Regions from separate parts of the Bradyrhizobium denitrificans genome, predicted to be linked through region 1. Evidence: predicted binding sites of a transcription regulator. Region 1 holds the regulator's gene; each other region holds the start of a gene.
What was found. Region 1 encodes HrcA, which represses chaperone genes, less so after heat shock. Its sites were predicted from a motif close to GTTAGCACTCNCNNNNNGNGAGTGCTAAC; they were not measured.

Region 1 (10,696 bases):
TCCGCGCCCGGCCGCGCATGATTGGAGATCTCATAGGCCGGCAGGCCGTGACGCGCACAGACCTCCTGCGTCACATCGTAGAGCGTGCGCGCCAGACCTTCGTCGGGGGTCTTCAGCTTGCCGGCGGCGTGCAGGCCGAAGAACGGCGTGCCCTCCTCGATCGTCAGCTGATACAGCGACAGATGCTCGGCCGCCTCGCCGATGGCGCGCGTCAATTCCTCGGTCCACATCGCCGGCGTCTGGTCAGGCCGGGCATAGATCAGGTCGAACGAATAGCGCGTGAAAGCTTGCCGCGCGATGGCCACCGCCTTCATGGCTTCTTCGGCGGTGTGCAGGCGGCCCAGCATTTTCAGCGAGGCGTCGTCCATCGCCTGAACACCGAGTGACACGCGGTTGACGCCGGCGGTGCGATAGCCGGCAAAGCGGGTCGCCTCGACGCTGGTTGGATTGGCCTCCAGCGAAACCTCGACATCCGAAGCGACGTGCCAGTGCTTGCCGATCGCATCGAGAATGGCGCCGACGGTCTGCGGCTGCATCAGCGACGGCGTGCCGCCGCCGAGAAAGATCGAGGAGACGGTACGCGCGCCGATGCGCGCGGCGGTGGTCTCGATTTCCCTGGCGAAGGCGCGGGCAAAGCGGTCCTGGTCGATGGCTGTGTGGCGGACGTGGCTGTTGAAGTCGCAATACGGACATTTCGACAGGCAGAACGGCCAGTGCACATAGACGCCGAACGCTTCGTTCTCAGCGCTGGTCAAGGCAGATCTCCGCGAGCTTCACGAAAGCGCGGGCCCGGTGCGACAGGCCGAGGCCGAGCGGCGGCAGGCCGTGCTTCTCGAGACTCGTCATCTCGCCGAAGGTGCGATCATGTCCTTCGGGCAGAAACATCGGGTCGTAGCCGAAGCCGGCGGAGCCGCGCGGCGGCCATACCAAGGTGCCGTCGACGCGCGCCTCGACCTCCTCGACATGCCCGTCCGGCCAGGCGACGCACAGCGCCGAGACGAAATGCGCGCCGCGCTTGTCCGGTCCGGTCGCACCGCGCTCCTGCAGCAGACGCTCGATCCGGGTCATCGCCGCCGTGAAATCCTTGTCCGGCCCGGCCCAGCGGGCCGAGTAGATGCCCGGCGCGCCGTCCAGCGCATGGACGACGATGCCGGAATCATCGGCAAAGGCCGGCAACTGCGCGGCGTCCGCGGCGGCCACGGCCTTGATTCGTGCATTGGCCTGGAATGTCTCGCCGGTCTCGTCCGGCTCGCCGAGGCTGAGTTCGCCGGCCGATACGGCCTCGACGCCGTAGGGGGCCAGCAGCTCGCGCATCTCGGCCAGCTTGCCGGGATTGTGGGTCGCGATGACGATGCGACCGCTGAGCTTGCGATGGCTGCTGCTCACGCGACCGCCATCTTCTGTAGATCGACCAGCCGGGCCACGCCCTTGCGCGCCAGCGCCATCAGCGCCAGGAACTCGGCCTCGGTGAATGGGGTCTTTTCCGCCGTGCCCTGCACCTCGATGATGCGGCCATCGCCGGTCATGACGAAATTGGCGTCGGTCTCGGCCTCGGAATCCTCGGCGTAGTCGAGGTCGAGCACTGGCGTGCCGTTGTAGATGCCGCAGGAGATCGCGGCGACATTGGCGCGCAAGACCTCGGTCTTCAGCATATTGCGGGTCTTCATCCATTTGATGCAGTCGGCGAGCGCGACCCAGGCCCCGGTGATCGACGCCGTGCGGGTGCCGCCATCGGCCTGCAGCACGTCGCAATCGACCGTGATTTGGCGCTCGCCGAGCGCCTCCAGGTCGATCGCCGTGCGCAGCGAGCGGCCGATCAGACGCTGGATCTCGACCGTGCGGCCGGTCTGCTTGCCTGCGGAGGCCTCCCGCCGGGTCCGTTCCAGGGTGGCGCGCGGCAGCATGCCGTATTCGGCCGTAATCCAGCCGCGGCCCTGGCCCTTCAGCCATGGCGGCAGCCGGTCCTCCAGCGTGGCGGTGACCAGCACATGGGTGTCGCCGAACTTCACCAGGCAGGAGCCCTCGGCGTATTTGACGACGCCCCGTTCCAGGCTCACGGGCCGCAATTCATCCGGTGCACGGCGGCTCGGCCGCATGATTCTCTCCGTGGCAGGGCAAAGACGGGTGTTGAATGGCCTTGTAGGAGCCGGGGCCGGCAGCGGCAAGGGCTTATCAGGGGGGATCACGCCAGGGGGCCCCTGCTCAAGACCAGCTTGCCACCGAGCCGCCGCATGGACACATTATAGGCAACTGGGGAGGAGAGTCTCTGGTGGCCCACCACGATCCGATCAACCTGATGACACCGCCGGCGGGGCTCGCGCAGCTCAATGAGCGCTCGCGCGAGATTTTTCGCCAGATCGTCGAAAGCTATCTGGCGACCGGCGAGCCGGTCGGCTCGCGCAATATCTCGCGTCTGATCGCGGTTCCGCTGTCGCCTGCGTCGGTGCGCAACGTGATGGCCGACCTGGAGCAGCTCGGCCTGATCTATGCGCCGCATACCTCTGCCGGCCGTTTGCCGACCGAGGCGGGGCTCCGCTTCTTTGTCGACGCCCTGATGCAGGTCGGCGACATGACCGAGGCGGAGCGGCAATCGATCCAGAGTCAGCTTGCGTCCGTGGGACGGGCGCAGTCAGTGGAAGCTGCCCTCGACGAGGCGCTGACGCGGCTATCGGGCCTGACCCGTGCCGCGGCCGTGGTCCTGACCGCGAAATCCAACACCCGGCTCAAGCATATCGAGTTCGTGCGGCTGGAGCCGGAGCGGGCGCTGGTGGTGCTGGTCGGCGAGGACGGCCAAGTCGAAAATCGCGTGCTGGCATTGCCGCCCGGCGTGCCATCCTCGGCGCTCACCGAGGCCTCCAACTTCCTCAATGCCCGGATCAGGGGACGCACCCTGGCGGAAGCGCGGCTCGAGCTCGAGACCGCGCTGGCGCACGATCGCGCCGAGCTCGATCAGCTGACGCAGAAAGTGATTGCGGCCGGTGTCGCGAGCTGGTCGGGCGGCGACAGCGACGATCGCCAGTTGATCGTGCGCGGCCATGCCAATCTGCTCGAGGATCTCCACGCGCTCGAAGATCTCGAACGGGTCAGGCGGCTGTTCGACGATCTCGAGACCAAGCGCGGCGTCGTCGACCTCCTGGGGCGCGCCGAGAATGCCGACGGCGTCCGCATCTTCATCGGCTCGGAGAACAAGCTGTTTTCGCTGTCGGGCTCCTCGACGATCGTGTCGCCTTATTCCGACGCCACCGGCCGCATTGTCGGTGTGCTCGGCGTGATCGGTCCGACCCGGCTGAACTATGCCCGCGTGATACCGACGGTCGATTATGCGGCGCGCCTGGTCAGCCGTCTGCTCGGTGGCTGATGCGCGATCGGTCCGGTTAACCCTGCGATCGCGTGGAGCCGCGAGCCCGCGCTTGATTTTCGCTGACTAAAGCACGATATCCCGCCCGACATCCAGAAAACCCGTTCAGCCGAACTTGCGAGAAGTCTGTCCATGACCGATCCCGACCTGCATAAAAACGATCCGGAAAACCCGGCGCAGGCCAGCGAACCCGTCGTCTCCAAACCCTATATCATGCCCGACGACCCCGAGACCGGCTCAGCAGAGGCACTGGCCAAGGAAGCCGCCGACGCGCGCGACAAGATGCTGCGCACGCTGGCGGAGATGGAGAATCTGCGCAAGCGCACGGCCCGTGAGGTTGCCGATGCGCGCATCTACGGCATCACCGGCTTCGCGCGCGACGTGCTCGATATTGCCGACAATCTGCAGCGTGCACTCGATGCCGTGCCGGCCGAGACGCGGGCCAATGCCGATCCCGGCCTCAAGGCGCTGATCGAAGGCGTCGAGCTGACCGAGCGCTCGCTGCTCAACACGCTGGAGAAGAACGGCGTCAAGAAATTCGATCCGACCGGACAGAAGTTCGACCCGAACTTCCAACAGGCAATGTATGAGGTCCCCGATGCCTCGGTGCCGTCGGGCACGGTGGTGCAGGTCGTACAGGCCGGTTTCATGATCGGCGAGCGCGTGCTGCGCCCGGCGCTGGTCGGCGTGTCCAAGGGCGGCGCCAAGCCGGCGCCCGCTGCGAACAACGATCAGCCCAACAACGCGGCCTGACGGCGGCGCCCGAGTCCAAGACAAGCAGAAGGCCACGAGCCGTCAGCTCGTGGCCTTCTTCATTTTTTAAGTGGCCTTCTTAGTTCTAGTTGGTGGCGCGTGCTGTCAAGCCGGTCGCGGCGCACCGGACTATGCCGCGATATCCTCGGAACTGATCCGCTTGACGCCGGCCGCCGCCATGTCGGTCCATGCCTTGGCCAGCGACCCCTGGGTGTCGATGCCGCGGCAGGCGTCCTCGACGACATAAGTCTCCAGTCCTGCCTTGCGGGCATCGAGCGCAGTCCAGGCGACGCAGAAATCGGTCGCCAGTCCGGCAACGAAGACGCGGGTGATGCCACGCGCCTGCAGATAGGCGGCGAGACCCGTGGTGGTCTTGCCATCGGCCTCGGTGAAAGCCGAGTAGCTGTCGACCGCGTTGTGAAAGCCCTTGCGGATGATGAGCTCGGCCTGCGGGATCGCGAGATCCTTGGAGAGCGCCGCTCCCTCGGTGCCCTGCACGCAATGGTCCGGCCACAGCACCTGCTTGCCGTAAGCGAGGTCGACCAGCTCGAACGGCTTCTTTCCGGCGTGGCTGGAAGCGAAAGAGACGTGCGCAGGCGTGTGCCAGTCCTGCGTCAGAACTACATTGCTGAAGGCCTTCGCGATCCGGTTGATGATCGGAACGACCTGCTCGCCGTCCTTTACGGCGAGGCTGCCGCCGGGCAGGAAACAATTCTGCACGTCGATCACGAGCAGCGCCGATGTCTCGTCCGGCTTGATTGATGCCGCTGCCCAGCCGCGGGCGGGAAGCGCTGACATTAGCGCCGTCGCACCGAGACCGGCCAAAATCCCTCGTCTGTCCATGTAACCTTCCTCCCCTGATTGATCTCAGGCCGCGGCACCTCCTCGTCAACGCGCGGAACGCGCGATCGCAAAGGAGGCGGCGGCATCGGCGCTTGGCGCGCGGGCTTCAGGTTACCTCAGATTGCTGGCAGAGCTGGCAACAATTCGATCGGGCCGGGCGGCGCGCTCAGCCCCTCGGCTGGATGCCATCCCGCACCGCGCGGAAGCGCGGGAACGCTGTTGACCATTGGTCTCGCGGGGCGCTGCCGATGATCCGCAGCGTGTTCGGTCCGCCGAAGCGCAACCATTGAACGACGGTGACGGGCGTGTTGTCCTTGCCGCTGACGGCGTCGACGCGGGTCTCATAGGCTGGCAGCCCGTCGATCCGAATGGGCTCCGACATCGTGATGCGGGCTTCGCGAACGCCGGGAATGGTCGTCGCGGCCTGCTGCGCGATACGGCTCCGGTCGCCGGCCTCCGGTGTCGCTCCGGCCACGAGCCCGATCACCACGAAGGGCGCTGCTTCAATGCCCTTGTCCTCTTCGCCGTCGGCGAGGAGCAGCGCGCCCGGTCCGAGCGTGCGCACGGTCTTGAATCCGGAGAGCTCGGTCACCTTGAACGGCATGGTCGACAATTGCTCGTCCACCGGGACGTCCTTGCGAACCACCGCCGTGGCGAACATCTGGCGCACGGCATCATCCGTGTAGATCTTGCTCGCCGTCTCCGGGACCTGCACCGCGACGTAGCCGGAGAAGCCGGTGCCGGGCAGGATCATCGAGTAGCGCCGCACCGCGGCGGCACCGTCGCGGCCGTTCTCGACTGTATAGTAGGCCGTCCCTGCAGCCGTCTCAATGCTTTCCGGCTTGATGTTGCCGGTGCCCCCGGGATTCGCCGTGAACGCATTCTTGACCTCGCCATAGGCTGCTGCCGGCAGCTCGGTCAGCAGCACCTTGACGCTCTGATCCTCGGTCTCGAAGCCGGGGAACGTCTTGGCCTTGGTGAGGCCGACCAGGGGCGCCAGTCCGATCCGGACGCCCGGCGGGAAAATCGCGTCCGCAGCCGATACCGGGCCGAGCAGCGACAGCGAAACGACGGCCGCGGCGAGAAGTCGGGAGAACATCATGAAGAAGCAGCCTCGTTCACAAACCCAGGGCATGCGGCCGGCCGCAGCCCCCGTACGGTCGCCATAGGACGGCACGCCTTTTAGCGGGTTTGCCAAGCCAGCAACAGACCAATTGGCTGCGACCAGAAGTTCCGGTGCCGGCGACGGTCGCTCCGATTATGACTTCGCTAAGGATGATTCGACGTGGTCGCCGCGCCAGCCGATATGGCGCCTTTGCGGCGGCGCTGCGGATCAGGCTCGGAAACGGACGCGGCGCGATGCAAAGGTCCGGTTGAGATACCGTTGGGCGCCGCCGGCCGGCGCTTTCGCGCAGCGGGCAAAAATCCGCGGTTTTTCCGCGTGCCAGGGTCCTGTCCGGTCCTTGCGGGTCAGTCACCCCCTCCTATATGACGCTCATCGTCGCAATATCGCGAGCATTTGATCTGAGGGGGTTTTGGATGGGGGCGCCGTCAGGGCCCCACCCAACCTGCCGCAAAAAGAAGGATATGAGACCATGGGAAAGGTCATCGGGATCGATCTCGGCACCACGAATTCGTGCGTGGCCGTTATGGACGGCAAATCGTCGAAGGTCATCGAGAATGCCGAGGGCATGCGCACCACGCCGTCGATCGTCGCGTTCAGTGACGATGGCGAACGTCTGGTCGGTCAGCCGGCCAAGCGCCAGGCCGTGACCAACCCCGAGCGGACCTTCTTCGCGGTCAAGCGCCTGATCGGGCGCCGCTACGACGACCCGATGGTCGAGAAGGACAAGAAGCTCGTCCCCTACAAGATCGTCAAGGCCGGCAACGGCGACGCCTGGGTCGAGGCCGACGGCAAGACCTATTCGCCCTCGCAGGTCTCCGCCTTCATCCTGCAGAAGATGAAGGAGACCGCGGAAGCCCATCTCGGCCAGAAGGTCGATCAGGCCGTCATCACCGTCCCCGCTTATTTCAACGACGCCCAGCGCCAGGCCACCAAGGATGCCGGCAAGATCGCGGGCCTCGAGGTGTTGCGCATCATCAATGAGCCGACCGCGGCGGCGCTGGCCTACGGCCTCGACAAGACCAAGGCCGGTACGATTGCCGTGTACGACCTCGGCGGCGGCACCTTCGACGTCTCGATCCTGGAGATCGGCGACGGCGTGTTCGAGGTGAAGTCGACCAATGGCGACACCTTCCTCGGTGGTGAAGACTTCGACATGCGTCTGGTCAGCTACCTCGCCGACGAATTCCAGAAGGAGCAGGGCATCAACCTGCGCAACGACAAGCTCGCTCTGCAGCGCCTGAAGGAAGCTGCCGAGAAGGCGAAGATCGAGCTGTCGTCGACCACGCAGACCGAGATCAACCTGCCCTTCATCACCGCGGACCAGTCCGGTCCGAAGCATCTGACGATGAAGCTGACCCGCGCCAAGTTCGAGGCGCTGGTGGCCGACCTCGTCGAGAAGACCATCGAGCCGTGCCGCAAGGCGCTGAAGGATGCCGGCCTGACCGCCGGCGAGATCGGCGAAGTGGTGCTGGTCGGCGGCATGACCCGCATGCCGAAGATCCAGGAGATGGTGAAGCAGTTCTTCGGCAAGGAGCCGCACAAGGGCGTCAACCCCGACGAGGTGGTGGCGATCGGTGCGGCGATCCAGGCCGGCGTGCTGCAGGGCGACGTCAAGGACGTGCTGCTGCTCGACGTGACCCCGTTGTCGCTGGGCATCGAGACCTTGGGCGGCGTGTTCACCCGCATCATCGACCGTAACACCACGATCCCGACCAAGAAGAGCCAGGTGTTCTCGACCGCCGAGGACAATCAGAACGCGGTGACCATCCGGGTCTTCCAGGGCGAGCGCGAAATGGCGGCCGACAACAAGATGCTCGGTCAGTTCGACCTGATGGGCATTCCGCCGGCCCCGCGCGGCATGCCGCAGATCGAGGTGACGTTCGATATCGACGCCAACGGCATCGTCAACGTCTCGGCCAAGGACAAGGCCACCGGCAAGGAGCAGCAGATCCGCATCCAGGCCTCGGGTGGTCTGTCGGAGGCCGACATCGACAAGATGGTCAAGGACGCCGAAGCGAATGCCGCGGCGGACAAGAAACGCCGCGAGGCGGTCGACGCCAAGAACCATGCCGACGCGCTGGTGCACTCCACGGAGAAGGCACTGGCCGAGCATGGCTCGAAGGTCGCCGACACCGAGCGCCGTGCCATCGAGGACGCTGTCAGCGATCTGAAGGAAGCGCTGAAGGGCGACGATGCCGAGGCCATCAAGGCCAAGACCAACACCTTGGCCCAGGCGTCGATGAAGCTCGGCGAGGCCATGTACAAGCAGCAGGCCGAGAGCGACGCGGCCCGCGATGCCGCCAAGGATGACGTTGTCGACGCGGAGTTCACCGAGGTCGACGACGACAAGAAGAAATCTGCTTAAACGACGGTAGAGGCGACAGCCATGACCCCCACGCCAAAGAGCGCAGCCTGCGTCTCGTTGGATGGGGGTCATTTTCATTGAACTGGCGCGCGGCGATCGCGCGAGCCGTTCAGGTCTGACCATGTTCGGGCGGGTTTGATTGATGTCCACCAAGCGCTGCTATTACGAGACCCTGGAAGTCGAACGCGACGCCGACGAGACCAAGCTCAAGGCCGCCTTCCGCAAGCTGGCCATGAAATGGCATCCGGACAAGAATCCGGGCGATGCCTCCAGTGAAGTCAAATTCAAGGAAATCAACGAGGCCTATGAGGTGTTGCGCGACGCCGACAAGCGCGCCGCCTATGACCGCTATGGCCATGCCGCGTTCGAGCAGGGCGCCGGTGGTCCGCACGGCTTCGGCGCCGGCTTTGCGTCCTCGTTCTCCGATATTTTCGAAGACCTGTTCGGCATGGCCGGACAGCGCCGCGGCGGCACCGGTCGCGAGCGCGGTGCCGATCTCCGTTACAACATGGAGATCACCCTCGAAGAGGCCTTCCAGGGCAAGACGGCCCAGATCGAGATTCCGGTCTCGGTGACCTGCGAGTCCTGTTCCGGCACCGGCGCCAAGGCCGGCACCAAGCCGAAGACCTGTGCGATGTGCGGCGGCGCCGGCCGCGTGCGGCAGGCGCAGGGCTTCTTCACGCTGGAGCGCACCTGTCCCGGCTGTCACGGCCGCGGCCAGATGATCGAGGATCCCTGCCCGTCATGCTCCGGCTCCGGCCGGGTCACGCGTGATCGCACGCTGTCGGTCAACATTCCCCAGGGCGTCGAGGACGGCACCCGCATCCGTCTCGCCGGCGAAGGCGAGGCCGGCTTGCGCGGTGGGCCGCCGGGCGACCTCTACATCTTCCTGTCGCTGTCTCAGCACGAATTCTTCCAGCGCGATGGCGCCGACCTGCATTGCCGGGTGCCGATCTCGATGGTGACCGCGGCGCTCGGCGGCGAGTTCGAGGTGCCGACGATCGACAAGGGCAAGACCAAGGTCAAGATTCCCGCCGGTGCGCAATCCGGGCGCCGGTTCCGGATCGCCGCCAAGGGCATGCCGGTGCTGCGCTCACGCCAGACCGGCGACATGTATGTCCAGATCGTCGTGGAGACGCCGCAGAACCTGACCAAGAAGCAGCAGGAGCTGCTGGCCGAGTTCGAGAAGCTGTCGTCCGGCGCAACCCAGCCCGAGGCCGCCGGCTTCTTCACCAAGGTCAAGGATTTCTTCGGCAAGGCGGCGAGCTGAGTCGTGCCCTCACGCGACGCCGCGCTTGCGCGCGGGCGTCGTGTGACTTTGCTGCTCTGCACATGCAAAAAATTATCGAATGCCTCTGTAAGAGGGCGGAGCGCGAGCCTTAATCGTGCGTTACGGTTCGGCTTGACCGCCCCGCCTGCGACCTATACGTCTTTGTGACTCTTTTCTGACATCGCCGTGAAAACGGTCCCGTCCGGTACTGAGATGCCCCTGCAAACGTCCGTGCGTGCGTCGAAAAAACCTCTTCGTCTCGACGACGAGGTGCGATTCCTCCGCTCATGGATCGAAAAGCCGCTGCACATGGGTGCCGTCATGCCGTCGGGTCGGCTGCTGGCCCGCACCATGGCGCAATATGTCGATCCTCATGGCACCGGACCGGTCATCGAACTCGGGCCGGGCACGGGCGCGATAACGAATGCGCTGGTTCAGCACGGCATCGACCAGAAGCGGCTGGTTCTGGTCGAATATAATCCGGGCTTCTGTGCGCTGCTGCGCGACCGCTATCCGCAGGCGAAGGTCGTTCAGGGCGATGCCTACCGGCTTCGCGACACGCTCTGGAACGTTCTGGGCATGCCGGCTTCGGCCGTCGTCTCCGGCTTGCCGCTGGTCACCAAGCCGATGCTGACCCGCATGAAGCTGGTGCGCGATGCGTTCGCGGCGATGGCGCCCAACGCGCCGTTCGTGCAGTTCACCTATTCGGTGGTGCCGCCGATCCCGAAGTCGCTGCCGGGCGTCACGACCGAAGCCTCTGAGCGGATCTGGATGAACCTTCCGCCCGCGCGCGTCTGGGTGTATCGCAAGCCCTGACCGGCAGCCGCGGCTCATCGTGGCGGGTCGCCGTCCGGCCACACGATGTCCGCCCTGAAAATCCTGATCATCCCCGGCTCGACGCGAGCCGGCTCGCACAATGTCAAGCTTGCCGCAGTCGCCGCCTATCAGTTCGTGCAGGCCGGCGCCGACGTGACGCGCATC
Region 2 (10,696 bases), on a different contig from region 1:
GGCGCACTTGGCGGATTGCTGCGGCGCTGATGTCAGACCCGTTCCCGGTCGGCGCGATGTCATCCGCGCCGGCAGGGGACATGCGGCATTCTCCGCCGTCGCATGAGGCTGGCCCGGGCCGCGCAACGGAGCTACAAGCGGCCAATAGCCGTCACATGCGAAGGATCCAGTGGCCATGGCCAATGCGCAGCTTCAATCCGTTCTCGATCACATCGATGCCGATTTCGACAACAGTCTGGACCGGCTGTTCCAACTGATCCGCATCAAGTCGATCTCGGCCGATCCGGCCTTCGCAGCGGATTGCAAGGCGGCGGCTGATCATCTTGCCAAGGACCTGTCGACGCTCGGTTTCGCGACCGAAGTGCGTCCGACCGCAGGCCATCCAGCCGTGGTCGGCAAGAGCAACGGCCATGGCGCCGCCAAGCCGCATGTCCTGTTCTACGGACATTACGACGTGCAGCCGGTCGATCCGCTCGAGCTGTGGCACCGGCCGCCATTCGAGCCTGTCGTCACCGATCATGCCGACGGCCGCAAGATCATCGTCGCGCGCGGGGCCGAGGACGACAAGGGTCAGCTGATGACCTTCGTCGAGGCCTGCCGCGCCTGGAAGAAGGTGACCGGATCGCTGCCGCTCGACATCACCATGCTGATCGAAGGCGAGGAGGAGGTCGGCTCGAAGAACTTCGTGCCGTTCCTGGAGGCCAACAAGGACGAGTTCAAGGCCGACTTCGCGTTGGTCTGCGACACCGGCATGTGGGACCCCAACACGCCGGCGATCACCACCTCGCTGCGCGGGCTCTTGTACGAAGAGGTGAAGATCAAGGCGGCCAATCGCGATCTGCATTCGGGCGTGTTCGGTGGCGGCGCGCGCAACCCGATCCGGGTGCTGACGGAAGTTCTCGGCGGCCTGTTCGATGAGAATGGCAGGATCACCATCCCCGGCTTCTATGACGGCGTGAAGGACGTTCCGCCGGAGGTTCTGGAGCAGTGGAAGAAGCTGAACCTGACGCCCGAGAGCTTCCTCAAGCCCGTCGGTCTCTCGATCCCCGCTGGCGAAAAGGATCGCCTGCTGATCGAGCAGATCTCCTCGCGGCCGACCTGCGACATCAACGGCATCTGGGGCGGCTATATCGGCGAAGGCTCCAAGACCGTGATCCCGTCGCTGGCGCATGCCAAGGTCTCGTTCCGTCTCGTCGAGGGCCAGGATCCGCTGAAGATCCGCAAGGCGTTCCGCGACTACGTGTCGGCGCGCATTCCCGGCGACTGTTCCGTGGAGTTCGGCGACCATTCCGCGGGTGCGGCGATCGCGCTCGACTGGACCATGAAGCCGCTCGCCGCCGCCAAGCAGGCGCTGACCGAGGAGTGGGGCAAGGAGACCATCCTGATGGGCTCGGGCGCGTCGATCCCGATCGTCACCGACTTCAAGAAGACGCTCGGGCTCGACTCGCTGCTGGTCGGCTTTGGTCTCGATGACGACAACATCCATTCGCCGAACGAGAAGTACGACCTCAAGAGCTATCATAAGGGCATCCGCTCCTGGGCCCGCATCCTCGCGGCGCTCGCGGAGATGCCGCGCTAACAGGCCGGCGCGAACGCCTCAGGCCGCGGTCAGCTTCTCGGCCGCGACCTGATCGATGCCGGCATATTTGCGCAAGGCTGCGAGATTGGCCTCTGCCGAGGCCAGTCTCCAGCACGATTTGCCGCTCGACTTGGCATCATAAAGCGCGGCGTCGGCGGCAAACAGCAGAGCCTCGGCATCGCTGCCGTGCTCGGGTGCGGCCGCAATGCCGATGCTCATGCCGATATGCACGCGCGCGCCGCCCGGCAGCACCACCGGCGCAGTGATCATCTCGATGATGCGTTCGCCGAGCGCCAGGGCGTGGTCGATCGACGGATCGCTGACCAGCACGACGAACTCGTCGCCCCCGATCCGCGCAATCAGGTCGGCCGGAGACACGACCTGCCGCAGCGTCCGGCCGACGATCTTCAGCAGTTCGTCGCCCGCCGCATGGCCAAAGGTGTCGTTCACCGGCTTGAAGCCGTCGAGATCGAGATAGAGCACGGCGAAGCGCTGGTCCGCATCGGCCTTGCCCGCGAGCTTTCGTTGCAAGGCCTCGATCAGGCCGGCACGGTTGGACAGGCCCGTGAGCGGATCGCGCAGCGCCCGCTCATCGCTCTCGGTCTTGGCGCGCATGACCGCGACGAGCATCTTGTTCAGGCGGAATGCCGCGCCGGTCATCGCCACGAAGTACACCGGCATCTGCAGATACATCACGAACAGCAGCGGTTCATGGGAAATCGCGACACCCGGGAGCACCGGGCCGATGCTGCACAGGATCATCGTGCCGACGAGGCGTGGCGCACTGAAATTGCGAAAGCAGATGCCGCCGACCATGGCCGCCGACGAAATGCAAGCGAGCGAAGCCGCGACCCAGTCGCCCGACGCCAGGCTGATGCCGACACCGAAACCGACGCTGGCGCTCCAGGCCACCGAGAGCAGGATGTGGACATCGGTCGGGGTCGTGAGCTTGTGACGTGACCTGCGATAGGCGATCATCATCACGATCAGCCGAGACAGGCAGATCACGAGCTCCAGGGCAAGCCAGCTGATGAACAGGGCAGTCGGTGTGCGCAGTGCGAGCGCTGCCGCGACGGCCACGGTGTTGATGGCGCCACCGGCGAACACGGACCAGCAGCCATAGAGCTCGCCGATCAGGGCGAGCCGATCGTCGGGAGATACCGGATATCCCGGGTCTGCCAGCCAGCGCGTCACGCGCCAGCGTGGCAAACTGAAAGCCAGACCGTCACCCCGCATGTCATTACCTCCGCCCTCGCGCTCACTAAGGGCAAGGCGCTTAACAGGCCTTTAGAGAGGTATCGGCGTCTCGTTCCATGCTTGATGAGCGGTAAAAAATTACTACACGTCGTGGGCGCTCCCCATTGTGGACTGAAGGTTGATCATGCTCAGCCCGAGCTTCGCGCGCGGGCGCGTTCTTCGGTAACCGGCGCGACCTCGACCGTCGCATTGCCGAGCGCGCGGTCGCGCTCGAACACGAGGCGGACGCGTTGGCCGACCGGCGTCAGCCCGATGAGATTGCGAACCTGCGTCGCGCTGCGCACTGGCATGTCGTTCGCCTTCACGATGATGTCGCCCTTGCGCAGTCCGGCCCGCTCGGCCGGGGAGCCGACGGTCACATCGGCGACGCGGGCGCCCTGGACGCGGCCATCGGCCGGCGAATCCAGATCGAGCAGGGTGACCCCGATGCGTCCGCGGTCGACGCGGCCGTTGGCGACCAGTTGCTCCATCACCCGTCGCGCCATGTTGATCGGCACGGCAAAGCCGATACCGACATTGCCGCCGCCCGGCGAGATGATCGCGGTGTTGATGCCGACCAGTTCGCCGCGGAGGTTGATCAGCGCCCCGCCTGAATTGCCGGGATTGATCGCGGCGTCGGTCTGGATGAAATCCTCATAGCCCTGCTTGCCGAGCCCGGTTCGCCCGAGCGCGCTGACGAGGCCGGAGGTGACGGTCTGTCCGAGGCCGAACGGGTTGCCGACCGCGATCACGAAGTCGCCGACCTCGAGCGCATCGCTGTCGCCAAGCGCGATCGCCTTGAGCTCGGTCGGATCCTTGATCTGCAGCACCGCGATGTCGGTGGCGGGATCGCGCCCGACCAGGCGGGCGGAGAATTTGCGGCCGTCCTTGGTCCGGATTTGTGCGGTGCTGACATGCTCGACGACGTGATTGGCGGTCATCACGTAGCCGCGCTGCGCATCGACGATGACGCCGGAGCCGGTGGCGCTGATCTGCTTCTCGACCTGTTTCGGAACGTCGAAGAACTCGCGGAACAGCGGGTCCTGGTACAGCGGATTGTCCTGCCGGACCTTGCCTTCGACCGAGATGTTGACGACGGCCGGGGTGACCTCCTTGACCAGTGGCGCCAAGGTCGGCACGCGGCCGAGCTTGAGGTCCGGGATCTGGGCGAGGGCAGGGGCAGCCAGGAGGGAGAGCACGATCGCCGGCAGCAGAACCAAAGGCCGGACACAACGCAGAATCTGCATCGTTTTTTCCTCGACGGAATCTGGACGGATTTGGCGACGGTGAAACTGGTCAGGACGGCCGGTGCGGTCAAGAGCCGTCCTGGCAATCGTTCCCACCGAGTGCCAAAAATTTTTCGTGACCCTCTTGAACGAAAAGTTCGGCTTTCCTAGGTCGTTGCTCGCCCGGGGGCCTCATGGGACCCGGGTCCTATGACATCGCTGATCTTGTGAAGGAGGATGTGCATGCATTTCCGTCCATTGCACGACCGCGTGCTCGTGCGCCGCATCGATGCCGAAGAGAAGACCAAGGGCGGCATCATCATTCCCGACACCGCCAAGGAGAAGCCGCAGGAGGGCGAGATCGTCGCCGCGGGCCCTGGCGCGCGGAATGAGCAGGGCCAACTGGTGCCGCTCGACGTCAAGCCGGGTGACCGCGTGCTATTCGGCAAATGGTCCGGCACCGAGGTCAAGATCGACGGCAAGGATCTCCTGATCATGAAGGAGAGCGACCTGCTCGGCATCATCGATGCCCCCGTCGCGGCCAAGAAGGCTGCTTGATCCCCGCAACTGACAGTCATCGGAGAAAGGAGACGAGAACATGGCTGCCAAGGACGTGAAGTTTTCGACCGACGCGCGCGACCGGATGCTGCGCGGCGTCGACATCCTCGCCAATGCGGTCAAGGTCACGCTCGGCCCCAAGGGCCGCAACGTCGTGATCGAGAAATCGTTCGGCGCGCCGCGCATCACCAAGGACGGCGTCACGGTCGCCAAGGAGATCGAGCTCGAGGACAAGTTCGAGAACATGGGCGCGCAGATGGTGCGCGAGGTGGCCTCGAAGACCGCCGATCTCGCCGGCGACGGCACCACCACCGCCACCGTGCTCGCCCAGGCGATCGTGAAGGAAGGCGCGAAGTCGGTCGCCGCCGGCATGAACCCGATGGACCTCAAGCGTGGCATCGACCTCGCGGTCGACGCCATCGTGGCCGACCTGAAGTCGCACGCCAAGAAGATCACCAGCAATGACGAGATCGCCCAGGTCGGCACCATCTCGGCCAATGGCGACAACGAGATCGGCCGCTTCCTGGCCGAGGCCATGCAGAAAGTCGGCAATGAGGGCGTGATCACGGTCGAGGAGGCCAAGAGCCTCGACACCGAGCTCGAAGTGGTCGAGGGCATGCAGTTCGACCGTGGCTATGTCTCGCCATACTTCGTCACCAATTCCGAGAAGATGCGGGTCGAGCTCGAGGATCCCTATATTCTGATCCACGAGAAGAAGCTGTCGGGCCTGCAGACCATGCTGCCGCTGCTCGAAGCGGTGGTGCAGTCCGGCAAGCCGCTCTTGATCGTCGCCGAGGACGTTGAAGGCGAGGCGCTGGCGACCTTGGTCGTCAACAAGCTGCGCGGCGGCCTCAAGATCGCCGCCGTCAAGGCGCCGGGCTTCGGCGATCGCCGCAAGGCGATGCTGGAGGACATCGCGATCCTCACCGGCGGCACCACGATATCAGAGGATCTCGGCATCAAGCTGGAGAACGTGACCCTGTCGATGCTCGGCCGCGCCAAGAAGGTCGTCATCGACAAGGAAAACACCACCATCGTCGATGGTGCCGGCGCCAAGAAGGACATCGAGGCGCGCACGCAGCAGATCAAGCTGCAGATCGAGGAGACCACCTCCGACTATGACCGCGAGAAGCTGCAGGAGCGGCTGGCCAAGCTCGCCGGCGGCGTCGCGGTGATCAGGGTCGGCGGCGCCACCGAGGTCGAGGTCAAGGAGCGCAAGGACCGCGTCGACGATGCGCTGCATGCCACGCGCGCGGCTGTCGAGGAGGGCATCCTGCCCGGCGGCGGCGTGGCGCTGTTGCGCGCCACCAAGGTGCTCGACGGCGTCAAGACCGCCAATGCCGACCAGAAGGCCGGGGTCGACATCATCCGCCGCGCCATCCAGGTGCCGGTGCGGCAGATCGTGCAGAACGCCGGCGAGGACGGCTCGCTGGTGGTCGGCAAGCTCCTGGAGAAGGACACCTACAGCTGGGGCTTCAACGCCGCGACCGGCGAGTACCAGGATCTGGTGCAGGCCGGCGTGATCGACCCGGCCAAGGTGGTCCGCACCGCGCTGCAGGATGCGGCCTCGGTCGCCTCGCTGCTGATCACCACCGAGGCGCTGGTTGCCGACAAGCCGAAGAAGGCGGAGGCCACGCCGGCAGCGCCGGCGATGGACTTCTGATCGCCAGAACCCGTGGCGGGCCGGCTCGGCCCGCCACGGTATTCGGTGCGCTTCGCCGAAAAGAAAGCAGCTGATGGCCGTGACTGGCCGTGGATCGGCCATAACGCGCAGCTATCAAACAACCTAAGACCGCAATCCGTCCATGGCCGGCCACAATTGCTGCGGCCATCGATGGAGCGACGGTCGACGGGAGGTGTGATTGGGGCGCTGTCGCGCCGCCCGGGGTTCGGTCGCAGCGCTTTCGCGTGTTTGCAGGGGCGATCATGCCTGCCTGGCAGTACGATCATCCGCCACCCAATCCGGCCGCCGCCATGGCGATTGCCGATCCGCGGCGTTTGACTCGTTTTCTCATCGAAAGTGAGCAGCGCGTGGTCGCGCATTGCCAGACGGTGCTGTCGCGCGGCGATCTCGATGCGCGCGAGCGCGACCGGCTGGTCAGCGTGCTGCGCGAGGCCACGATGCGGCTGCAACGGCTGTCGGCCGTGGCGGCCTGACCGGCCGATCAACCGCATCGCAGATGCGACAAAAAAATCTGCCGGCAGCCTCTTGAAACCGGTTTCGGTTTTTCTAATTCGTTGTTTGCCGCTTCGGCGGTGCCGGGTGCCTTCGGGGCCCGGCTGTCATCTGGGCGCTGACCGCTTGTCTGGTACTCAGAGGTCCTGCATCGGCCGGCGCTCCTTCGTATCCATCTTGCTCTTTGGAGGACTTGGCTATGAGGACCTACGATTTCAGCCCGTTGTGGCGCTCCACCGTCGGCTTCGACCGTCTGTTCGACCTGCTGGATGAGACGCAGCGCGCGGTCGAGGACAATTATCCCCCTTACAATATCGAACGTCTCGGCGACGACTGCTATCAGATCTCGCTGGCGCTCGCCGGCTTCTCTCCGGACGAATTGGCGATCACGGCCGAGCATAATGTGCTCACGGTCGAAGGTCGCAAGGCCGACAAGGAAGGCCGCGAATATCTCTACCAGGGCATCTCGTCGCGTCCCTTCAAGCGGCAGTTCAATCTCGCCGACTATGTGCAGGTCACGAAGGCGTCGTTCGACAACGGCCTGTTGCGGATCGAACTGGTGCGGGAAATTCCCGAGGCGATGAAGCCGCGCCGGATCGCGATCAACACCGCGCCGGTCGAGCAGATCGCGCAACAGAAGGCGGCGTGAGGCCGATGTCACGTGGCGCGCGGGCGGTGGTGCCCGCGCGCTTCGGCAGCAGTGTCCATGCGAAAGGAGCGTTAGGAGGAGACACGACATGAGTGAGCGCAGTGTTTCGATCACCACCGCAGGCGGGGGGACCTTCCACCCGGTCTCGCACTACGAATCCCCGGCCGATCTGCTCAACGACGCGAAACTGTCGCGGGCCGAGAAGCGGCTGATCCTGTCCTCCTGGGCATCAGATATGTATGCGGTCGAGTCACAGCCGCAGCTGCGCGAAATTCCCGGCATTGCGCGGCCGCTGCGCCTCTCCGATGTCCTCGGCGCGCTGCGGCAACTGGATCGCGAGGATCAGCCGCCGCGGCCGCGCGGCGGCGCCGCGATGCGTGTCGTGCCCCGGGCCGATGTGCAGGCGGACGGAGCTGCGCCCGACCATGCGCCAAGCGGGGCTGCCGGCCGGGTGCGGCCGGCGGCACGGCTGCGTTTCTCCCGCGAAGCCTTTTCCCGTGAAGCCAATGTGCGGCGCTATCGCAAGCTGCTGGCCACCCGGCTCGCCGACCACGAGCGCCGTTTCGTCGAGCGCCGCCTGGCCGAGGAGCTGCAGCAACTGCACGGTCTGTCCGAGCATCAAGGCCTGGGCCGCGCCGGCCGCTGCTGACGTTTCCCCGGGCGTGGTCAGTCAACAACCACGCTCAAATCAAAACGCCGCCCGGAATTGGGCGGCGTTTCATTCCAAATAGCGTAGAGGGTGATGGTTGTTTCTATCGCCCGCGCGCGCGAAAATCAATTCCTGTAACCGGGATTGACGCGATCGAGCCTGCGCAGCAGCGGTGGCCAGACCAGCTGGTTCGAGCGCAGCTCGACGCGATCCTGATTGTCGAACAGCTTCGCATTCTTGTCGACCACCTCGTCGCGGACCGGATAGGCCGTTGCGCCCAGCGTGCGCGTCCGCACCTGGATCGAGCAGGCGCGCTCGAGATGATACATGCGCTCGAAGGCGGAGGCGACCGAGCGTCCGACGGTCAGCGTGCCGTGATTGCGCAACAACATGTGGTTCTTGGTGCCGAGGTCGCGCTGCAGCCGCGGCCGCTCGTCATGGTCCAGGGCCACGCCCTCATAGTCATGATACGCGAGATCATGGGTGACATATTGGGCGATCTGGTTCAGCGGCAGCAGGCCGTCGGCGCAGCTCGACACAGCGACGCCGTCCAGCGTGTGCAGATGAATGACGCAGCCGGCATCCTCGCGCACCTCGTGGATGGCCGAATGGATGGTAAAGCCCGCCGGGTTGATGCTGTACTGACTCTCCGACAGTTGATTGCCATAGAGGTCGACCTTGATCAGGCTGGAGGCGGTGATCTCCTCGAACAGCAGGCCATAGGGGTTGATCAGGAAATGGTGCTCGGGGCCGGGCACGCGGGCGGAGATGTGGGTGTCGACGAGATCGTCCCAGCCGAACATCGCCACCAGGCGATAGGCGGCGGCGAGATTGACCCGCTGCGACCACTCGGCCTCGGTCATGTTCGAGGGCGCGTCCTTCAGGCGAGCTTCCGCGGGCGACATGGCATTCTCCAATCTCGATATCGTGACCGGAGCCTAGGCGGCCCGCTTGCGGCCGACAAGACGCCGGGCGCAGAGGCGGCCATGCATGGATTGCGGCCTTTCGGCCGCCCATGCCGCCGCGGTGGCCGGTGCGAGCAGGGCGCCGGTGGCCCGTCTTGATTACCGTCAATGCGCATGGCGGCGTGCACAATAGCTTGGCGACCGACATGCCAGGCCGTGGCTCCGCGCGCTCCGCAGGACCCTGCCGCAGGTGCATGTGCAGCGGGCGAGAGGGGTCCACGGAGTACGATCAATGACCTACCAGACCATCAATCCATATACGGGGGAAACCCTCGCTTCCTTTCCGGATGCGACCGACGACGAGGTGCGTGCGGCGATCGCCGCCGCGCATGAGGCGTTTCTCGCCTGGCAGCAGACGTCCTTCGCCGAACGCGGCCGGATTCTGCAGACGGCCGCCGACATCCTGCGCCGGGACAGCGACTCCTATGCGCGGCTGCTGACGCTGGAGATGGGCAAGCTGTTCAGCGAAGCCAAGGCCGAGGTCGAACTGTCGGCAAAGATCCTCGAATATTACACCCGCCACGCCGAGGCGCTGCTGGCGCCGGAAAAGCTGCCGGTTCTGGATCCGGCCGAAGGCGAGGCCATTCTCGTCTGTGAGCCGCTTGGCGTTCTGCTGGCCATCGAGCCGTGGAATTTCCCATATTATCAGATCGCACGCATCCTGGCGCCGCAGCTGTCGGCCGGCAACACGCTGCTCCTCAAGCATGCCTCGAATGTCCCGCAGTCGGCGGCGGCCTTCGAGAAGCTGATGGCCGAGGCCGGTCTGCCCCGCGGCGCGTTCAAGAATCTCTATGCCACGCGGTCCCAGGTCGAGCTCATTCTCAACGACGACCGGGTTCACGGCGTGGCGCTCACCGGCTCCGAAGGGGCAGGCTCGGTGGTGGCTGCGCAAGCCGGCAAGGCGCTGAAGAAATCGACGATGGAGCTCGGCGGTGCCGATGCCTTCATCGTGCTCGCGGACGCTGATCTGGACAAGACCACCAGATGGGCGGTGTTCGGCCGGCACTGGAATGGCGGGCAGGTCTGCGTGTCGTCCAAGCGGATGATCCTGGTCGATCCGATCTATGACGAGTTTCTCGCCCGCTACCGCAAGGGCGTTGCGGGTCTTGTCGCCGGCGACCCGTTCGATCCGAAGACGACGCTGGCGCCGCTGTCGTCGCAAGGTGCGGCTGACGAGGTGAAGGAGAAGATCCGGGCAGCGGTTCAGCTCGGCGCCAAGGCCGAGGAGGTGGGCCCTCCGGTGCCCAATCGCGGTGCTTTCGTGCAGCCGACGATTCTGACCGAGGTCGCGGACGACAATCCGGCACGTCATTGGGAGTTCTTCGGCCCGGTGTCGATGCTGTTCCGCGCCAAGGACGAAGATGACGCGGTTCGTATCGCCAATGATTCACCGTTCGGTCTCGGCGGCTCGGTCTTCACCGCCAACCCGGCGCATGGTGCCGAGCTCGCGAGAAGGGTCTCGACCGGCATGGTGTTCGTGAACCATCCGACCAAGGTCGAGGCTGATCTGCCGTTCGGAGGCATCCGCCGCTCGGGCTATGGTCGTGAGCTGATCGGACTCGGCCTGAAGGAGTTCGTCAATCACAAGCTGATCGACATCGTGGACATCGATGCGCGGTTCTAAGCCCGTCTAATGGATCATGATGCGTTTGCACGGA
Region 3 (10,696 bases), on a different contig from region 1:
CAGGCGCGGGATTGAGGCCTGCTCAAGGTCGACGGCGACGTCGGTCGCGGTGCGCGGCGTGTCAGGCGGCGTCGCGTGGCACGATCTTCTTGTAGTTCTGGGTCTGCTCCGCCTTCGAGAGGTCGTGGCGGTCTGCAGGTTCATCCGGAAGCGCGGGTCGTCGCCGAAATAGCGGCCGGGCCGGATGGCGGTATCGGCCGCGTGACATCGCGGGTGCCGCGCATGATCTCGGTGATTCGGCAGGCAAAGAAAAAGGGCGCAGCTTGCGCTGCGCCCTTCCTGTCTCAGAGAGGAACGGACCTTAGAAGTCCATGCCGCCCATTCCGCCGCCCGGAGGCATCGCGGGGCCGCCGGCGTTCTTCTTCGGCAGCTCGGCGACCATCGCCTCGGTGGTGATCAAGAGGCTCGCCACGGAGGCGGCGTTCTGGATCGCGGTACGCACGACCTTGGTCGGGTCGATGATGCCCTTGGACACCATGTTCACGTAGTCACCGGTCTGCGAGTCGAAGCCGTACGCATACTGCTCCTTCTCGAGGATCTTGCCGACGATGACCGAACCGTCCTCGCCCGCGTTGATCGCGATCTGACGGGCCGGAGCGGAGAGCGCCTTGCGGACGATCTCGACACCGGTCTTCTGGTCCTCGTTCTTGGTGCGCAGGCCCTTGAGCTGCTCGGAAGCACGGAGCAAGGCGACGCCGCCGCCCGGCAGGATGCCTTCCTCGACAGCCGCGCGGGTCGCATGCATCGCGTCATCCACGCGATCCTTGCGCTCCTTGACCTCGACCTCGGTCGCGCCGCCGACGCGGATCACCGCGACGCCGCCGGCGAGCTTGGCCAGACGCTCCTGCAGCTTCTCACGGTCGTAGTCCGAGGTGGTCTCCTCGATCTGCGCCTTGATCTGGGCCACGCGCGCCTCGATGTCGGCCTTCTTGCCGGCGCCGTTGACGATCGTGGTGTTCTCCTTGTCGATCATCACCTTCTTGGCACGGCCGAGCATCGAGAGGTTGACGTTCTCGAGCTTGATGCCGAGGTCTTCCGAGATCGCCTGGCCGCCGGTCAGGATCGCGATGTCCTGCAGCATGGCCTTGCGGCGATCGCCAAAGCCCGGGGCCTTGACGGCCGCGACCTTCAGGCCGCCACGCAGGCGGTTGACGACGAGCGTGGCCAGAGCCTCGCCCTCGACGTCCTCAGCGACGATCACCAGCGGCTTGCCGGTCTGCACCACGGCCTCGAGCAGCGGCAGCAGTTCGTTCAGCGACGACAGCTTCTTTTCGTTGATGAGGATGTAGGCGTCGTCCATCTCAACGCGCATCTTGTCGGCGTTGGTGACGAAGTAGGGCGAGATGTAGCCGCGATCGAACTGCATGCCCTCGACGACGTCGAGCTCGGTCTCGAGCGACTTGGCTTCCTCGACCGTGATCACGCCCTCATTGCCGACCTTCTTCATGGCGTCGGCGAGGAACTTGCCGATCTCGGAGTCGCCGTTGGCGGAGATGGTGCCGACCTGAGCGATCTCGTCGTTCGACGTGACCTTCTTCGAGTTCTTGACGAGGTCGGCCACGACCGCCTCGACCGCGAGGTCGATGCCGCGCTTCAGATCCATCGGGTTCATGCCGGCGGCAACGGCCTTGGCGCCCTCGCGGACGATGGCCTGGGCCAGCACGGTCGCGGTGGTGGTGCCGTCGCCGGCCGCGTCAGCGGACTTCGAGGCGACCTCGCGCACCATCTGTGCGCCCATGTTCTCGAACTTGTCGTCGAGCTCGATCTCCTTGGCGACGGTGACGCCGTCCTTGGTGATGCGCGGCGCGCCGAACGACTTGTCGAGGACGACGTTGCGGCCCTTCGGACCGAGCGTGACCTTCACGGCATTGGCGAGAATGTCCACGCCGCGCAGCATGCGGTCGCGGGCTTCGACGCCGAATTTTACGTCTTTCGCTGACATATTGGGTTTCCCTGGGTTGAACTTTGCTCCTCGTCCTGAGGAGCCTGCCATGGTCGATTGAACCTTGGGCGGGCGTCTCGAAGGACGAGATGGGGAGGTGGTCGAGGCCTCATCCTTCGAGACGCCGGCTGCGCCGGCTCCTCAGGATGAGGGGCAACAGCGCTTAGGCGGCCTTCTTCTTCGACGCGGTGTCGGTGAGCACGCCCATGATGTCGCTTTCCTTCATGATGAGCAGCTCCTGGCCGTCGATCTTGACCTCGGTGCCCGACCACTTGCCGAACAGCACGCGATCACCGACCTGGACGTCGAGCGGGACCAGCTTGCCGCTCTCGTCGCGGGCGCCCGGGCCCACCGCGATCACTTCGCCCTGCGAGGGCTTTTCCTTGGCCGAGTCGGGGATGATGATGCCGCCAGCGGTCTTCTCTTCGGCGTCGATGCGCTTGACCACGACGCGGTCGTGAAGCGGACGGAAAGCCATACAGTCCTCCTAAGCTATTGAGGCGATTGTCAGTTTCTGGAATTTTGGCAGTCGCTGCCGGCGAGTGCCAGCACGCCGGCTGGATTTAGGGGAGAGTTGGGGGCCGGGCAAGGGTGTGTAGCAGAAAAATTAGCAGTCAACTGCGCGCTCTGCCAAAGCGTTCCGATAGCGTTAACAGGGTCGGAACAGATCGTGAAACCCCGTATTAGCACCCGGGCTAAGTCGCTGCTAATGCAGCATTTTTCAACATGCCGTTAAACATTTAAGCTTGAGATGGATTGAGAACATGCGTCACATTTCGAAGCAGTGAGCGCATCTTTGCCGGGTGGCTCCATCCCGGTTGGCCACACGGACATGCGCTCCAGAAACGGAGGTTGGCATGGTGTCGAGGGTTGAGGTTTCCGAGGACTTTCGGAAACAGGTCTTGGGTTACGGGCTGACGACCGCGCAGATCCTGTATCGGATGCCGGACCATCGCTCGCTGTTGCAGACCTATGTCTGGCAGAACTACGACCTGTTTCCGAAATTTCCGGCGCTGCAGGATTTCCTGGCGTTCTGGCAGGAGAAGATCGAGGGCCCGCTGTACTCGGTCACGGTGGCGCATTCCAAGCTGATCAAGCCCGCCGAGCTGCGCGCCGTCGACGGCGTGTTCCGGCTGAATTGAGCTGACAGCCGATCAGACGCCACAACCGCCGTTGTTATTCCGGGGCGCGCGCAACGCGAGCCCGGAATCCATCGCGCGGCAACACGTGCGAAGGAATGGATTCCGGGCTCGTCGCTGCGCGCCGCACCGGAATGACGACCTCTTGCGGAGCCCCTGCGGAGTTCTTCCAACTGTGATAGCCTCAGAGCGAGGAACGCAGGGGAGCGCCATGGCCAAGAAGAGCCGGACCACCAAGTCAGCATCACGCGCCGCCGCGAAGGCCGCGCCGCGCAAGACCGCAAAGACCAAGCCGACTGCAAAAGCCGCAGCCAAGACGCTCGCGAAGCCGGGCCGGGCGGCGTCGTCGGCGCGCAAGGCGCTTGCCAGCCAGGGACGGCCGGCGCCGGCACCGCGGCGGCCGAAGCAGAAGGTCGCGATCAGCCATCTCAACGAGGCGGACTTCAAGGCCGACGGCCTGCGCGCCTATGCGCATTACCGCGATCTCAGCATTGCGGCGGCCACCCATGGCCTGGCGCGGGCGCATGTCATCCGCATGCTGCCGCCGTGCAACCCGCAGGAGGTCTCGAAGCTGCACACCCATGCCGTCGACTTCCAGATGGTCTACGTGCTCAAGGGATGGGTGAAGAGCTATCTTGAAGGCGTTGGCGAGACGCTGATGAAGGAGGGCAGCTGCTGGACGCAGCCGCCGAAGATCCGGCACATGATCCTCGATTATTCCGACGACGTTGAGCTGCTGGAGGTTATCCTGCCGGCCGACTTCAAAACGGTCGAACTTACGACGTAAAGCCGACAGAAACGGATGGAAACAATTCGCGTGCGATGGACGGCGGTCGCATCGCACGTGTGTTGACGTCCCGCTCGACCGGGCGGGATGGGCTCAGGGCAGATGTGTGCGCATGCCGCATTCGCCTGTGGGCTTGCCCGGGGCATGTCCATTCCGTTGCCGCCGCTTGTGTCCAGATTTCGTCAGGCTGCGATTTTCAGCTCGGCGGCCGGCCGGCCGGGCCCCGCCCGCGTCGCGGGCGCCAGCACGGGGCTGGGCCACCGTGAGGATATCGACTGGCTGCGCGCGATCGCGGTGCTCGCCGTGGTCGGCTTCCATTTCGAGGCGCCGGCGATCTTCGGCGGCTTCGTCGGCGTCGACATCTTCTTCGTCATCTCCGGCTATCTGATCACGGGAATCATTTCGGCCGAGATCGTAAGCGGCCAATTCTCGTTCGCCCGCTTCTACGAGCGCCGCGCACGGCGGCTGCTGCCCGCCCTCTATGTGATGGTCGCATGTGCTGCGATTCCGGCGTCGCACGAGCTGCTCAGCTCCGAACGCGCCGAGTTCTTCGAGTCTGCCACCGCCGTCGTCACCTTCACCTCGAACGTCTTCTTCTGGCTGCGGTCCGGCTATTTCGACCATGCGGCGGTCGAGAAGCCGCTGCTGCACACCTGGTCGCTCGCGGTCGAGGAGCAGTTCTATCTGGTGCTTCCGGTCGTCGTCTGGGGGGGGCGGCTGCTGGCGCAGCGGCGCAGGCTGGTGCTGCCTGGGGTCCTGGCGCTGTTCGCCGCGGGGTCGTTTGCGCTCGGCTTGCTCTTGTTGCGTAACGGCGCATTTGCGAGCGCTTTCTTTCTCAGCCCGCCGCGGGCGTGGGAATTCCTGCTCGGCAGCCTGCTGGCCGTGTCGCGCCTTCCTGCGCCACCGCCAGGCGTGGTGCAGCGCGCGGCGCGCGGGCTGTCGCTCATCCTGATGGCGATCCCGATTCTGGCGTTGCGTCCCGGGCCAAGCTCTCCCGGCCTCAACGCACTCGCGCCCTGTCTCGGCGCGGCGCTGTTTCTGTGGAGTGGGACTGGCGTGGCCAACGTGCCGCGCCACCGGATGTCACCGCTCAAATGGGCGGCGTTCGTCGGCCGCATCTCTTACTCGCTGTATCTCTGGCACTGGCCGCTGTTTGCGTTCGCGCGCTTCGCCAAGCCCGGCCTCGCGCTCGACGGCTGGGAGCGGGCGGGCCTGTTCGTGCTGACGGTGGCCGTGGCCACGCTGTCCTGGCGCTATGTCGAGCAGCCGTTCCGGACTCGTCAGCTCGCAGCCACGCCGCGCGCCGCCTTCAGCCTTGCCGCGCTGGCGAGCCTGCTGCTGCTGGCGGGCAGCGGCGTGGGGCTGCTGGGCAGTGGTGCGGTGTCTAAGGCCGACCGCGCCGCGCAGCGCTTCGATGCCTATAACAGCTACGACATGAAGCCGCTCTATCGCTATGGCGCGTGCTTCACGACGCCGGATGGGCGGGTCGCCGAGGACTGCCTGCGTCCTGTCTCGGGCAAGACCAACATACTGCTGTGGGGCGACAGCTTCGCTGCGCATTATTTTCACGGCCTCAGAGCTCACCTTGATCCGAAGACGGTCCATATCATGCAGGCGAGCCAGCCCACCTGCATGCCGACCTTCAGCGCCGAGACCCAGGGCGTCGGCGTGTGCCGGGCGTTCGCGGTTCAGATGGGCGAATATTTCGCGCAGGCACGACCTGACCTGGTCGTGATGTCGGCGGATTGGCTCGAGAATGCCCGGCCGCCGCGCTTCGCGGGTATGGTGCGGGACCTCCGGCGAACCATCGGGCGTCTGCGCGAAGCTGGCATTCCGGTGGTTCTGTTCGGTCCTTCCGTGCAGTTCCGGGCGCGGCTGCCATCGATGCTGGCGCGCGCCACGCTGCGCGGCGTGACACCTGAGTCCGCGGCGTTCGTCCGCTCGGACATCTTCGCGCTGGACGCGGCGATGCAGGCGGCATTGCCGCCGCGAGAGGGACTATCCTACGTGTCGATCCTGTCAGCCATCTGCGAGGACCGGCGCTGTCCGCTTACGGCCAGCAACGTCCCGCTGTCCTTCGACCATGCGCATCTGACGGCCGAGGGCTCGGAGCATGTGATGGCTGCGGTGGCGCCACGCCTGTTGCCTGATACGACCGACTTCAGTTCACGTGAGCAGGCCCGCGAGCGGTCCGATCAGGCAGGTGATAGCGGAACCCGAGACGATTGATTGGAACGCGAACAGCTCGGTGGCGCTGGCGCCAAAGAGAAGAGATCACGATGCGTCCCGTGGAACAGCATGATGATCCGGAGCAGGCGTGTTTGTTGCAGTTGCCTCTTCTGACTTGCGGCCGCCGTGGCCCTTCCAGCCGCGATACACGCGCGGCTGCGCCTGCAATCGCGGGCGAAGAGGTGCGTTGCTACGTCAACACCCCCACGATCGCCCCCATCAAGCATGTCGTCAGCGTGCCTGAGACGATCGATTTCAGGCCGAGCGCGTTGATCTCGTCGCGCCGCGTCGGCGCCATGGTGCCGAGGCCGCCGATCATGATGCCGAGGCTGGCGAAGTTGGCGAAACCGCACATCGCATAGAGCATGATCAGCCGTGCGCGTGGATCGAGCGCCGCGGCGTCGAGCTTGGACAGCTCGACATAGGCGATCAGCTCGTTGAGTACCGTCTTGGTGCCCATCAGGCTGCCGGCGGTGACGGCCTCTGACCATGGCAGGCCCATCAGCCAGCACACCGGCGCCATCACCAGGCCGAGCAGCCGCTGCAGCGAGATGGCGGCGCCGCCGATCGCGGGCGAGAGCGACAGGATGGTATTGGCGAGATGCACCAGCGCCACCAGCACCAGCAACAGCGCGATGATGTTCATCAGCAGCTCGAGCCCGGCGCCGGTGCCCTTGACGATGGCGTCCATGGTCGAGGAGGCCTGCATGTCGGGATCGCCGAGCGCGCCACCGGTCAGCTGCTTCGAGGTTTCCGGCACCATGATCAGGCTGATCAGGATCGACGCCGGTGCGCCGAGCACCGAGGCGATGACGAAATGCGCGGCGGCGTCCGGGATGAGCGGCGCCAGCAACGTCGCGTACAGCACCAGCACGGTGCCGGCGATTCCAGCCATGCCGCCGGTCATGACCAGAAACAATTCGCTGCGCGTCATCTGCGCCAGATAAGGGCGGATGAACAGCGGCGCCTCGACCATGCCGAGAAAGACGTTGGCCGCCGTGGAGAGGCCAACGGCGCCGCCGACGCCGAGCGTGCGCTCCAGCAGCCAGGCCATGCCGCGCACCAGCGGCGGCAGCACCCGCCAATAGAACAGCAGGGTCGTCAGCACGCTCATGACCAGCACGATCGGCAGCGCCTGGAAGGCGAGCACGAAGTCGGCGCCGGGCGCCTTCAGATCGAAGGGCAGGGCGCCGCCGCCGACATAGCCGAATACGAACGAGGTGCCGGCGCGCGAGGCCTGCGAGATCGCACCGACGGCGTCGTTGATGGCGCCGAAGGCGCGGGCCACCGCGGGCACCTTCAGCAGGACGACTGCGGTGAGGATCGTCACCATCAGTCCCAGCGCGGCCTGCTTCAGCGACACCGCGCGACGGTTCTCGCCGAGCGCCCAGGCGATCGCGAGCAGCGCGACGATTCCGAACGCCGATTGCAGCTGAAGCATCAAATCCCCCAAACCACCTGGTGAATTATGAGCGCAGGGAACCGCTCCGCGCAACGCCATGCCGCCATGCGGGACTTGCGATTGACAAGCATCTGGGCCTGCGTCACGCAGGCCCATCATGTCGACCACCGTCCCGATCGGCGCGCGCGATCTGTTGAAGCAAAGCGCGTTCCTGTTCTTCCTGTCGTCCCGCAGCCTGTCGCGCTTCGCGAGCCAGATCGCGGCGGTGGCGATCGGCTGGCAGATCTACGACCTGACGGGACGGGCCTTCGATCTCGGCATGGTCGGGCTGATCCAATTCCTGCCCACGGCATTGCTGGTTTTCGTCGCCGGCAACGCCGCCGATCGTTTTCGGCGCAAGCGCGTGGTGCAGCTCTGCCAGCTCGCTGAGGCGCTCACCGCGCTTTATTTGTGCTGGGGCGCTTACGCCGGCCAGCTCGGCGAAATCCAGCTGTTCGCAGCCACCTTCGTGCTCGGCACCGCCGGGGCATTCGAGAGCCCGGCGACCGCGGCGCTGCTGCCGCTGATCGCGCCGGAAGGCACGTTGCAGCGGGCGAGCGCGCTGTCGAGCGGTGCAGCGCAGCTCGCGACCATCGCCGGCCCTGCCATCGGCGGCTTCGCCTATGCGGTCGCGCCCGGACTGCCCTATGGCGTCATGATGCTGTTCTGGCTCGCCGGCATGGCGCTGACCGGCCTGATGCAGGTGCCGGACGACGTGCCGGCCGAGCGCCTCGATGGCAGCAAGGATGACCTGTTCGCCGGCGTCCGCTTCATCCGCGCCAATCCAGCGATCCTCGGCACCATCTCGCTCGACCTGTTCGCGGTGCTGCTCGGCGGCGTCAGCGCGCTGCTGCCGATCTATGCGCGCGACGTGCTCGACACCGGGCCGTTCGGCCTCGGCGTGCTGCGCGCGGCGCCCGCGGTCGGCGCGCTGGCGATGACGGCTGTGCTGGCGCGCTATACGATCAGGCGGCGTGTCGGCCTGCGCATGTTCCAGGCGGTCATCGTGTTCGGTGCCGCCACGGTCGTGTTCGCCCTGTCGCATGTGATGTGGGTGTCGGTCCTCGCACTCGCCATTCTCGGCGCTGCCGACACGATCAGCGTCGTCATCCGCTTCTCGCTGGTGCAGCTCGCCACGCCGAACGAGATGCGTGGCCGGGTCGGCGCGGTGAACTTCCTGTTCATCAACGCCTCCAACCAGCTCGGCCAGTTCGAGAGCGGCGTCACCGCCGCGCTGTTCGGCGCCATGCCCGCCGCCGTGCTCGGCGGCCTCGGCACCATCGCGATCGCGCTGTTGTGGATGAAGCTGTTTCCAACGCTGCGCAAGGTCGAGCGGCTGGAGTAGCACTCGTAGATGGGGTAACGGGCCGACCACCCGAGCGGCACGCTCACTCCGGCGCTATTTGTGAGCGCCGTTCGCGTGCCGCTGGGGTGGTCGGCCCGTTACCCCATCTACAAAGCTGTCACCCCCGTCCGACGAACGGCATCTTGGTGGCCATCACGGTGATGAACAGGACGTTGGCGCTGAGCGGCAGGCCGGCCATGTAGGCGACGGCATCGCCGACGGCCTTCACGTCCATGCGCGGCTCCGGCATCATGCGGCCGTCCGGCTGCAGCACGCCGCCGACCATGCGCTCGGTCATCGGTGTCTCGGCATTGCCGATGTCGATCTGGCCGACCGCGATGTCATAGGCACGGCCGTCGAGATTCGACGCTTTTGTCAGGCCGGTGATGGCGTGCTTGGTCGAGGTGTAGGGCGAGGAGAACGGCCGCGGCGCATGCGCCGAGATCGAACCATTGTTGATGATGCGACCGCCACGCGGCGACTGGTCCTTCATGATGCGGAAGGCGTGCTGCGTGCACAGGAACGGCGCGGTGAGGTTGGTCGCGACCACCGACTGCCACTGCTCCATCGTGAGATCCTCGAACGGGACCGGCGGCGCGCCCATGCCGGCATTGTTGAACAGAACGTCGAGTCGGCCATAGGTCGACTTGACCATGTCGAACAGCGCCGCGATCGAGGCGGGGTCCATCATGTCGGCGGAGACGGGCAGGCTCATGCCAGCCGGGCCGAGCTTGGCGGTCTCCTCCAGCATCTCCTTGCGGCGGCCGGCCAGCACCACGGTGAAGCCGGAATTCATCAGCGCCAGCGATGCGGCGCGGCCGACACCCGTGCCTGCGCCCGTCACCAGCGCGATCTTCTTTGCCGCTTCAGCCATGTTTCCTCACCTTCAGTTTTCACGTTTTGCAGTTTTGAGCGTTGTGCCGCGTCAGTGCTTCACTTCGCTCTGAGTCTTATAGGGCGGCCGCGGAATGTTGTTATGCGCAGCGCGCAGGGCCGCCGACCAGCGCGAGCGGAGGTCATGGAAATAGGGCTCACCGGCCTCGATGCGATGGTTGAGGTCGGCCTCGCAGGCGTCGGCGCGCACCACCAGCACGTCGATCGGCAGGCCGACGCCGAGATTGGAGCGCATCGTCGAATCCATCGAGATCAGGCCGGTCTTCAGCGCCTCGTAGAGTTCGACATCGTAATGCATGGCGCGGTCGAGCACCGGCTTGCCGTATTTGTGCTCGCCGATCTGCAAATACGGCGTGTCGGTGGTGCATTCGATGAAGTTGCCGGCGGTGTAGACCATGAACAGCCGCATCCGCGAGCCCTTGATCTGGCCGCCGAACAGGAAGGAGACATCGAAGGAGATGTCCTCGGCCTTCAGGGCCGGACCTTCGGTCGCGTGCACCATGCGGATCGCCTTGCCGATGCGCTGCGCGGCCTGGAACATGGTCGGCGCGTTCATCAGCGTCTCGACCTCGCCGGTTTCGGGGTCTTCCATGCCTTCGGTCAGGGTCGATAGCACGGACTGGCTGATGGCGAGATTGCCGGCGCAGGCGACCGCCACGATGCGCTCGCCGGGATTGGAGAAGATGTGCAGCTTGCGGAAGGTCGAGACATTGTCGAGACCGGCATTGGTTCGGGTGTCCGCGATCATGACGAGCCCGTCACGCACCAGAATTCCGCAGCAATAGGTCATCGTCAGTCCCCCGAGCCAGAGCGCGAATTAGTAGCGAAATTCGGTCGAACGTCCAACCCTGCAATGCCGTAGCCCGCATGAGCGGCAGCCGGCGCCCGGCAGGGCGCGGGCGGGAGCGATATCCGGGGT

Region 2: a site for HrcA is predicted at 4,141-4,169, ahead of groES (co-chaperone GroES). Genes of this name have one in related genera too.
Region 3: a site for HrcA is predicted at 2,464-2,492, ahead of groES (co-chaperone GroES). Genes of this name have one in related genera too.

Annotation. Positions count from the first base shown of each region.
Region 1 covers NZ_JABFDP010000041.1:10,191-20,886, reverse strand. Annotated here, with positions in the region: gene hemW (radical SAM family heme chaperone HemW) at 1-755, opposite strand, end outside; gene rdgB (RdgB/HAM1 family non-canonical purine NTP pyrophosphatase) at 742-1,386, opposite strand; gene rph (ribonuclease PH) at 1,383-2,096, opposite strand; gene hrcA (heat-inducible transcriptional repressor HrcA) at 2,270-3,358, shown strand; gene grpE (nucleotide exchange factor GrpE) at 3,491-4,111, shown strand; gene pncA (bifunctional nicotinamidase/pyrazinamidase) at 4,241-4,954, opposite strand; gene HL671_RS33725 (hypothetical protein) at 5,121-6,056, opposite strand; gene dnaK (molecular chaperone DnaK) at 6,550-8,445, shown strand; gene dnaJ (molecular chaperone DnaJ) at 8,588-9,715, shown strand; gene HL671_RS33710 (class I SAM-dependent methyltransferase) at 9,929-10,531, shown strand; gene HL671_RS33705 (NADPH-dependent FMN reductase) at 10,577-10,696, shown strand, end outside.
Region 2 covers NZ_JABFDP010000010.1:146,788-157,483, forward strand. Annotated here, with positions in the region: gene HL671_RS12880 (helicase HerA-like domain-containing protein) at 1-30, shown strand, start outside; gene HL671_RS12885 (M20/M25/M40 family metallo-hydrolase) at 176-1,579, shown strand; gene HL671_RS12890 (GGDEF domain-containing protein) at 1,598-2,815, opposite strand; gene HL671_RS12895 (trypsin-like peptidase domain-containing protein) at 2,965-4,062, opposite strand; gene groES (co-chaperone GroES) at 4,285-4,599, shown strand; gene groL (chaperonin GroEL) at 4,640-6,262, shown strand; gene HL671_RS12910 (hypothetical protein) at 6,526-6,756, shown strand; gene HL671_RS12915 (Hsp20 family protein) at 6,975-7,424, shown strand; gene HL671_RS12920 (hypothetical protein) at 7,513-8,073, shown strand; gene HL671_RS12925 (class II aldolase/adducin family protein) at 8,199-8,978, opposite strand; gene HL671_RS12930 (NAD-dependent succinate-semialdehyde dehydrogenase) at 9,271-10,662, shown strand.
Region 3 covers NZ_JABFDP010000050.1:2,393-13,088, forward strand. Annotated here, with positions in the region: gene HL671_RS35530 (LysR family transcriptional regulator) at 1-15, shown strand, start outside; gene groL (chaperonin GroEL) at 302-1,942, opposite strand; gene groES (co-chaperone GroES) at 2,106-2,420, opposite strand; gene HL671_RS35545 (usg protein) at 2,800-3,084, shown strand; gene HL671_RS35550 (cupin domain-containing protein) at 3,293-3,868, shown strand; gene HL671_RS35555 (acyltransferase family protein) at 4,037-6,097, shown strand; gene HL671_RS35560 (NupC/NupG family nucleoside CNT transporter) at 6,288-7,538, opposite strand; gene HL671_RS35565 (MFS transporter) at 7,657-8,883, shown strand; gene HL671_RS35570 (SDR family oxidoreductase) at 9,002-9,757, opposite strand; gene HL671_RS35575 (proteasome-type protease) at 9,809-10,567, opposite strand.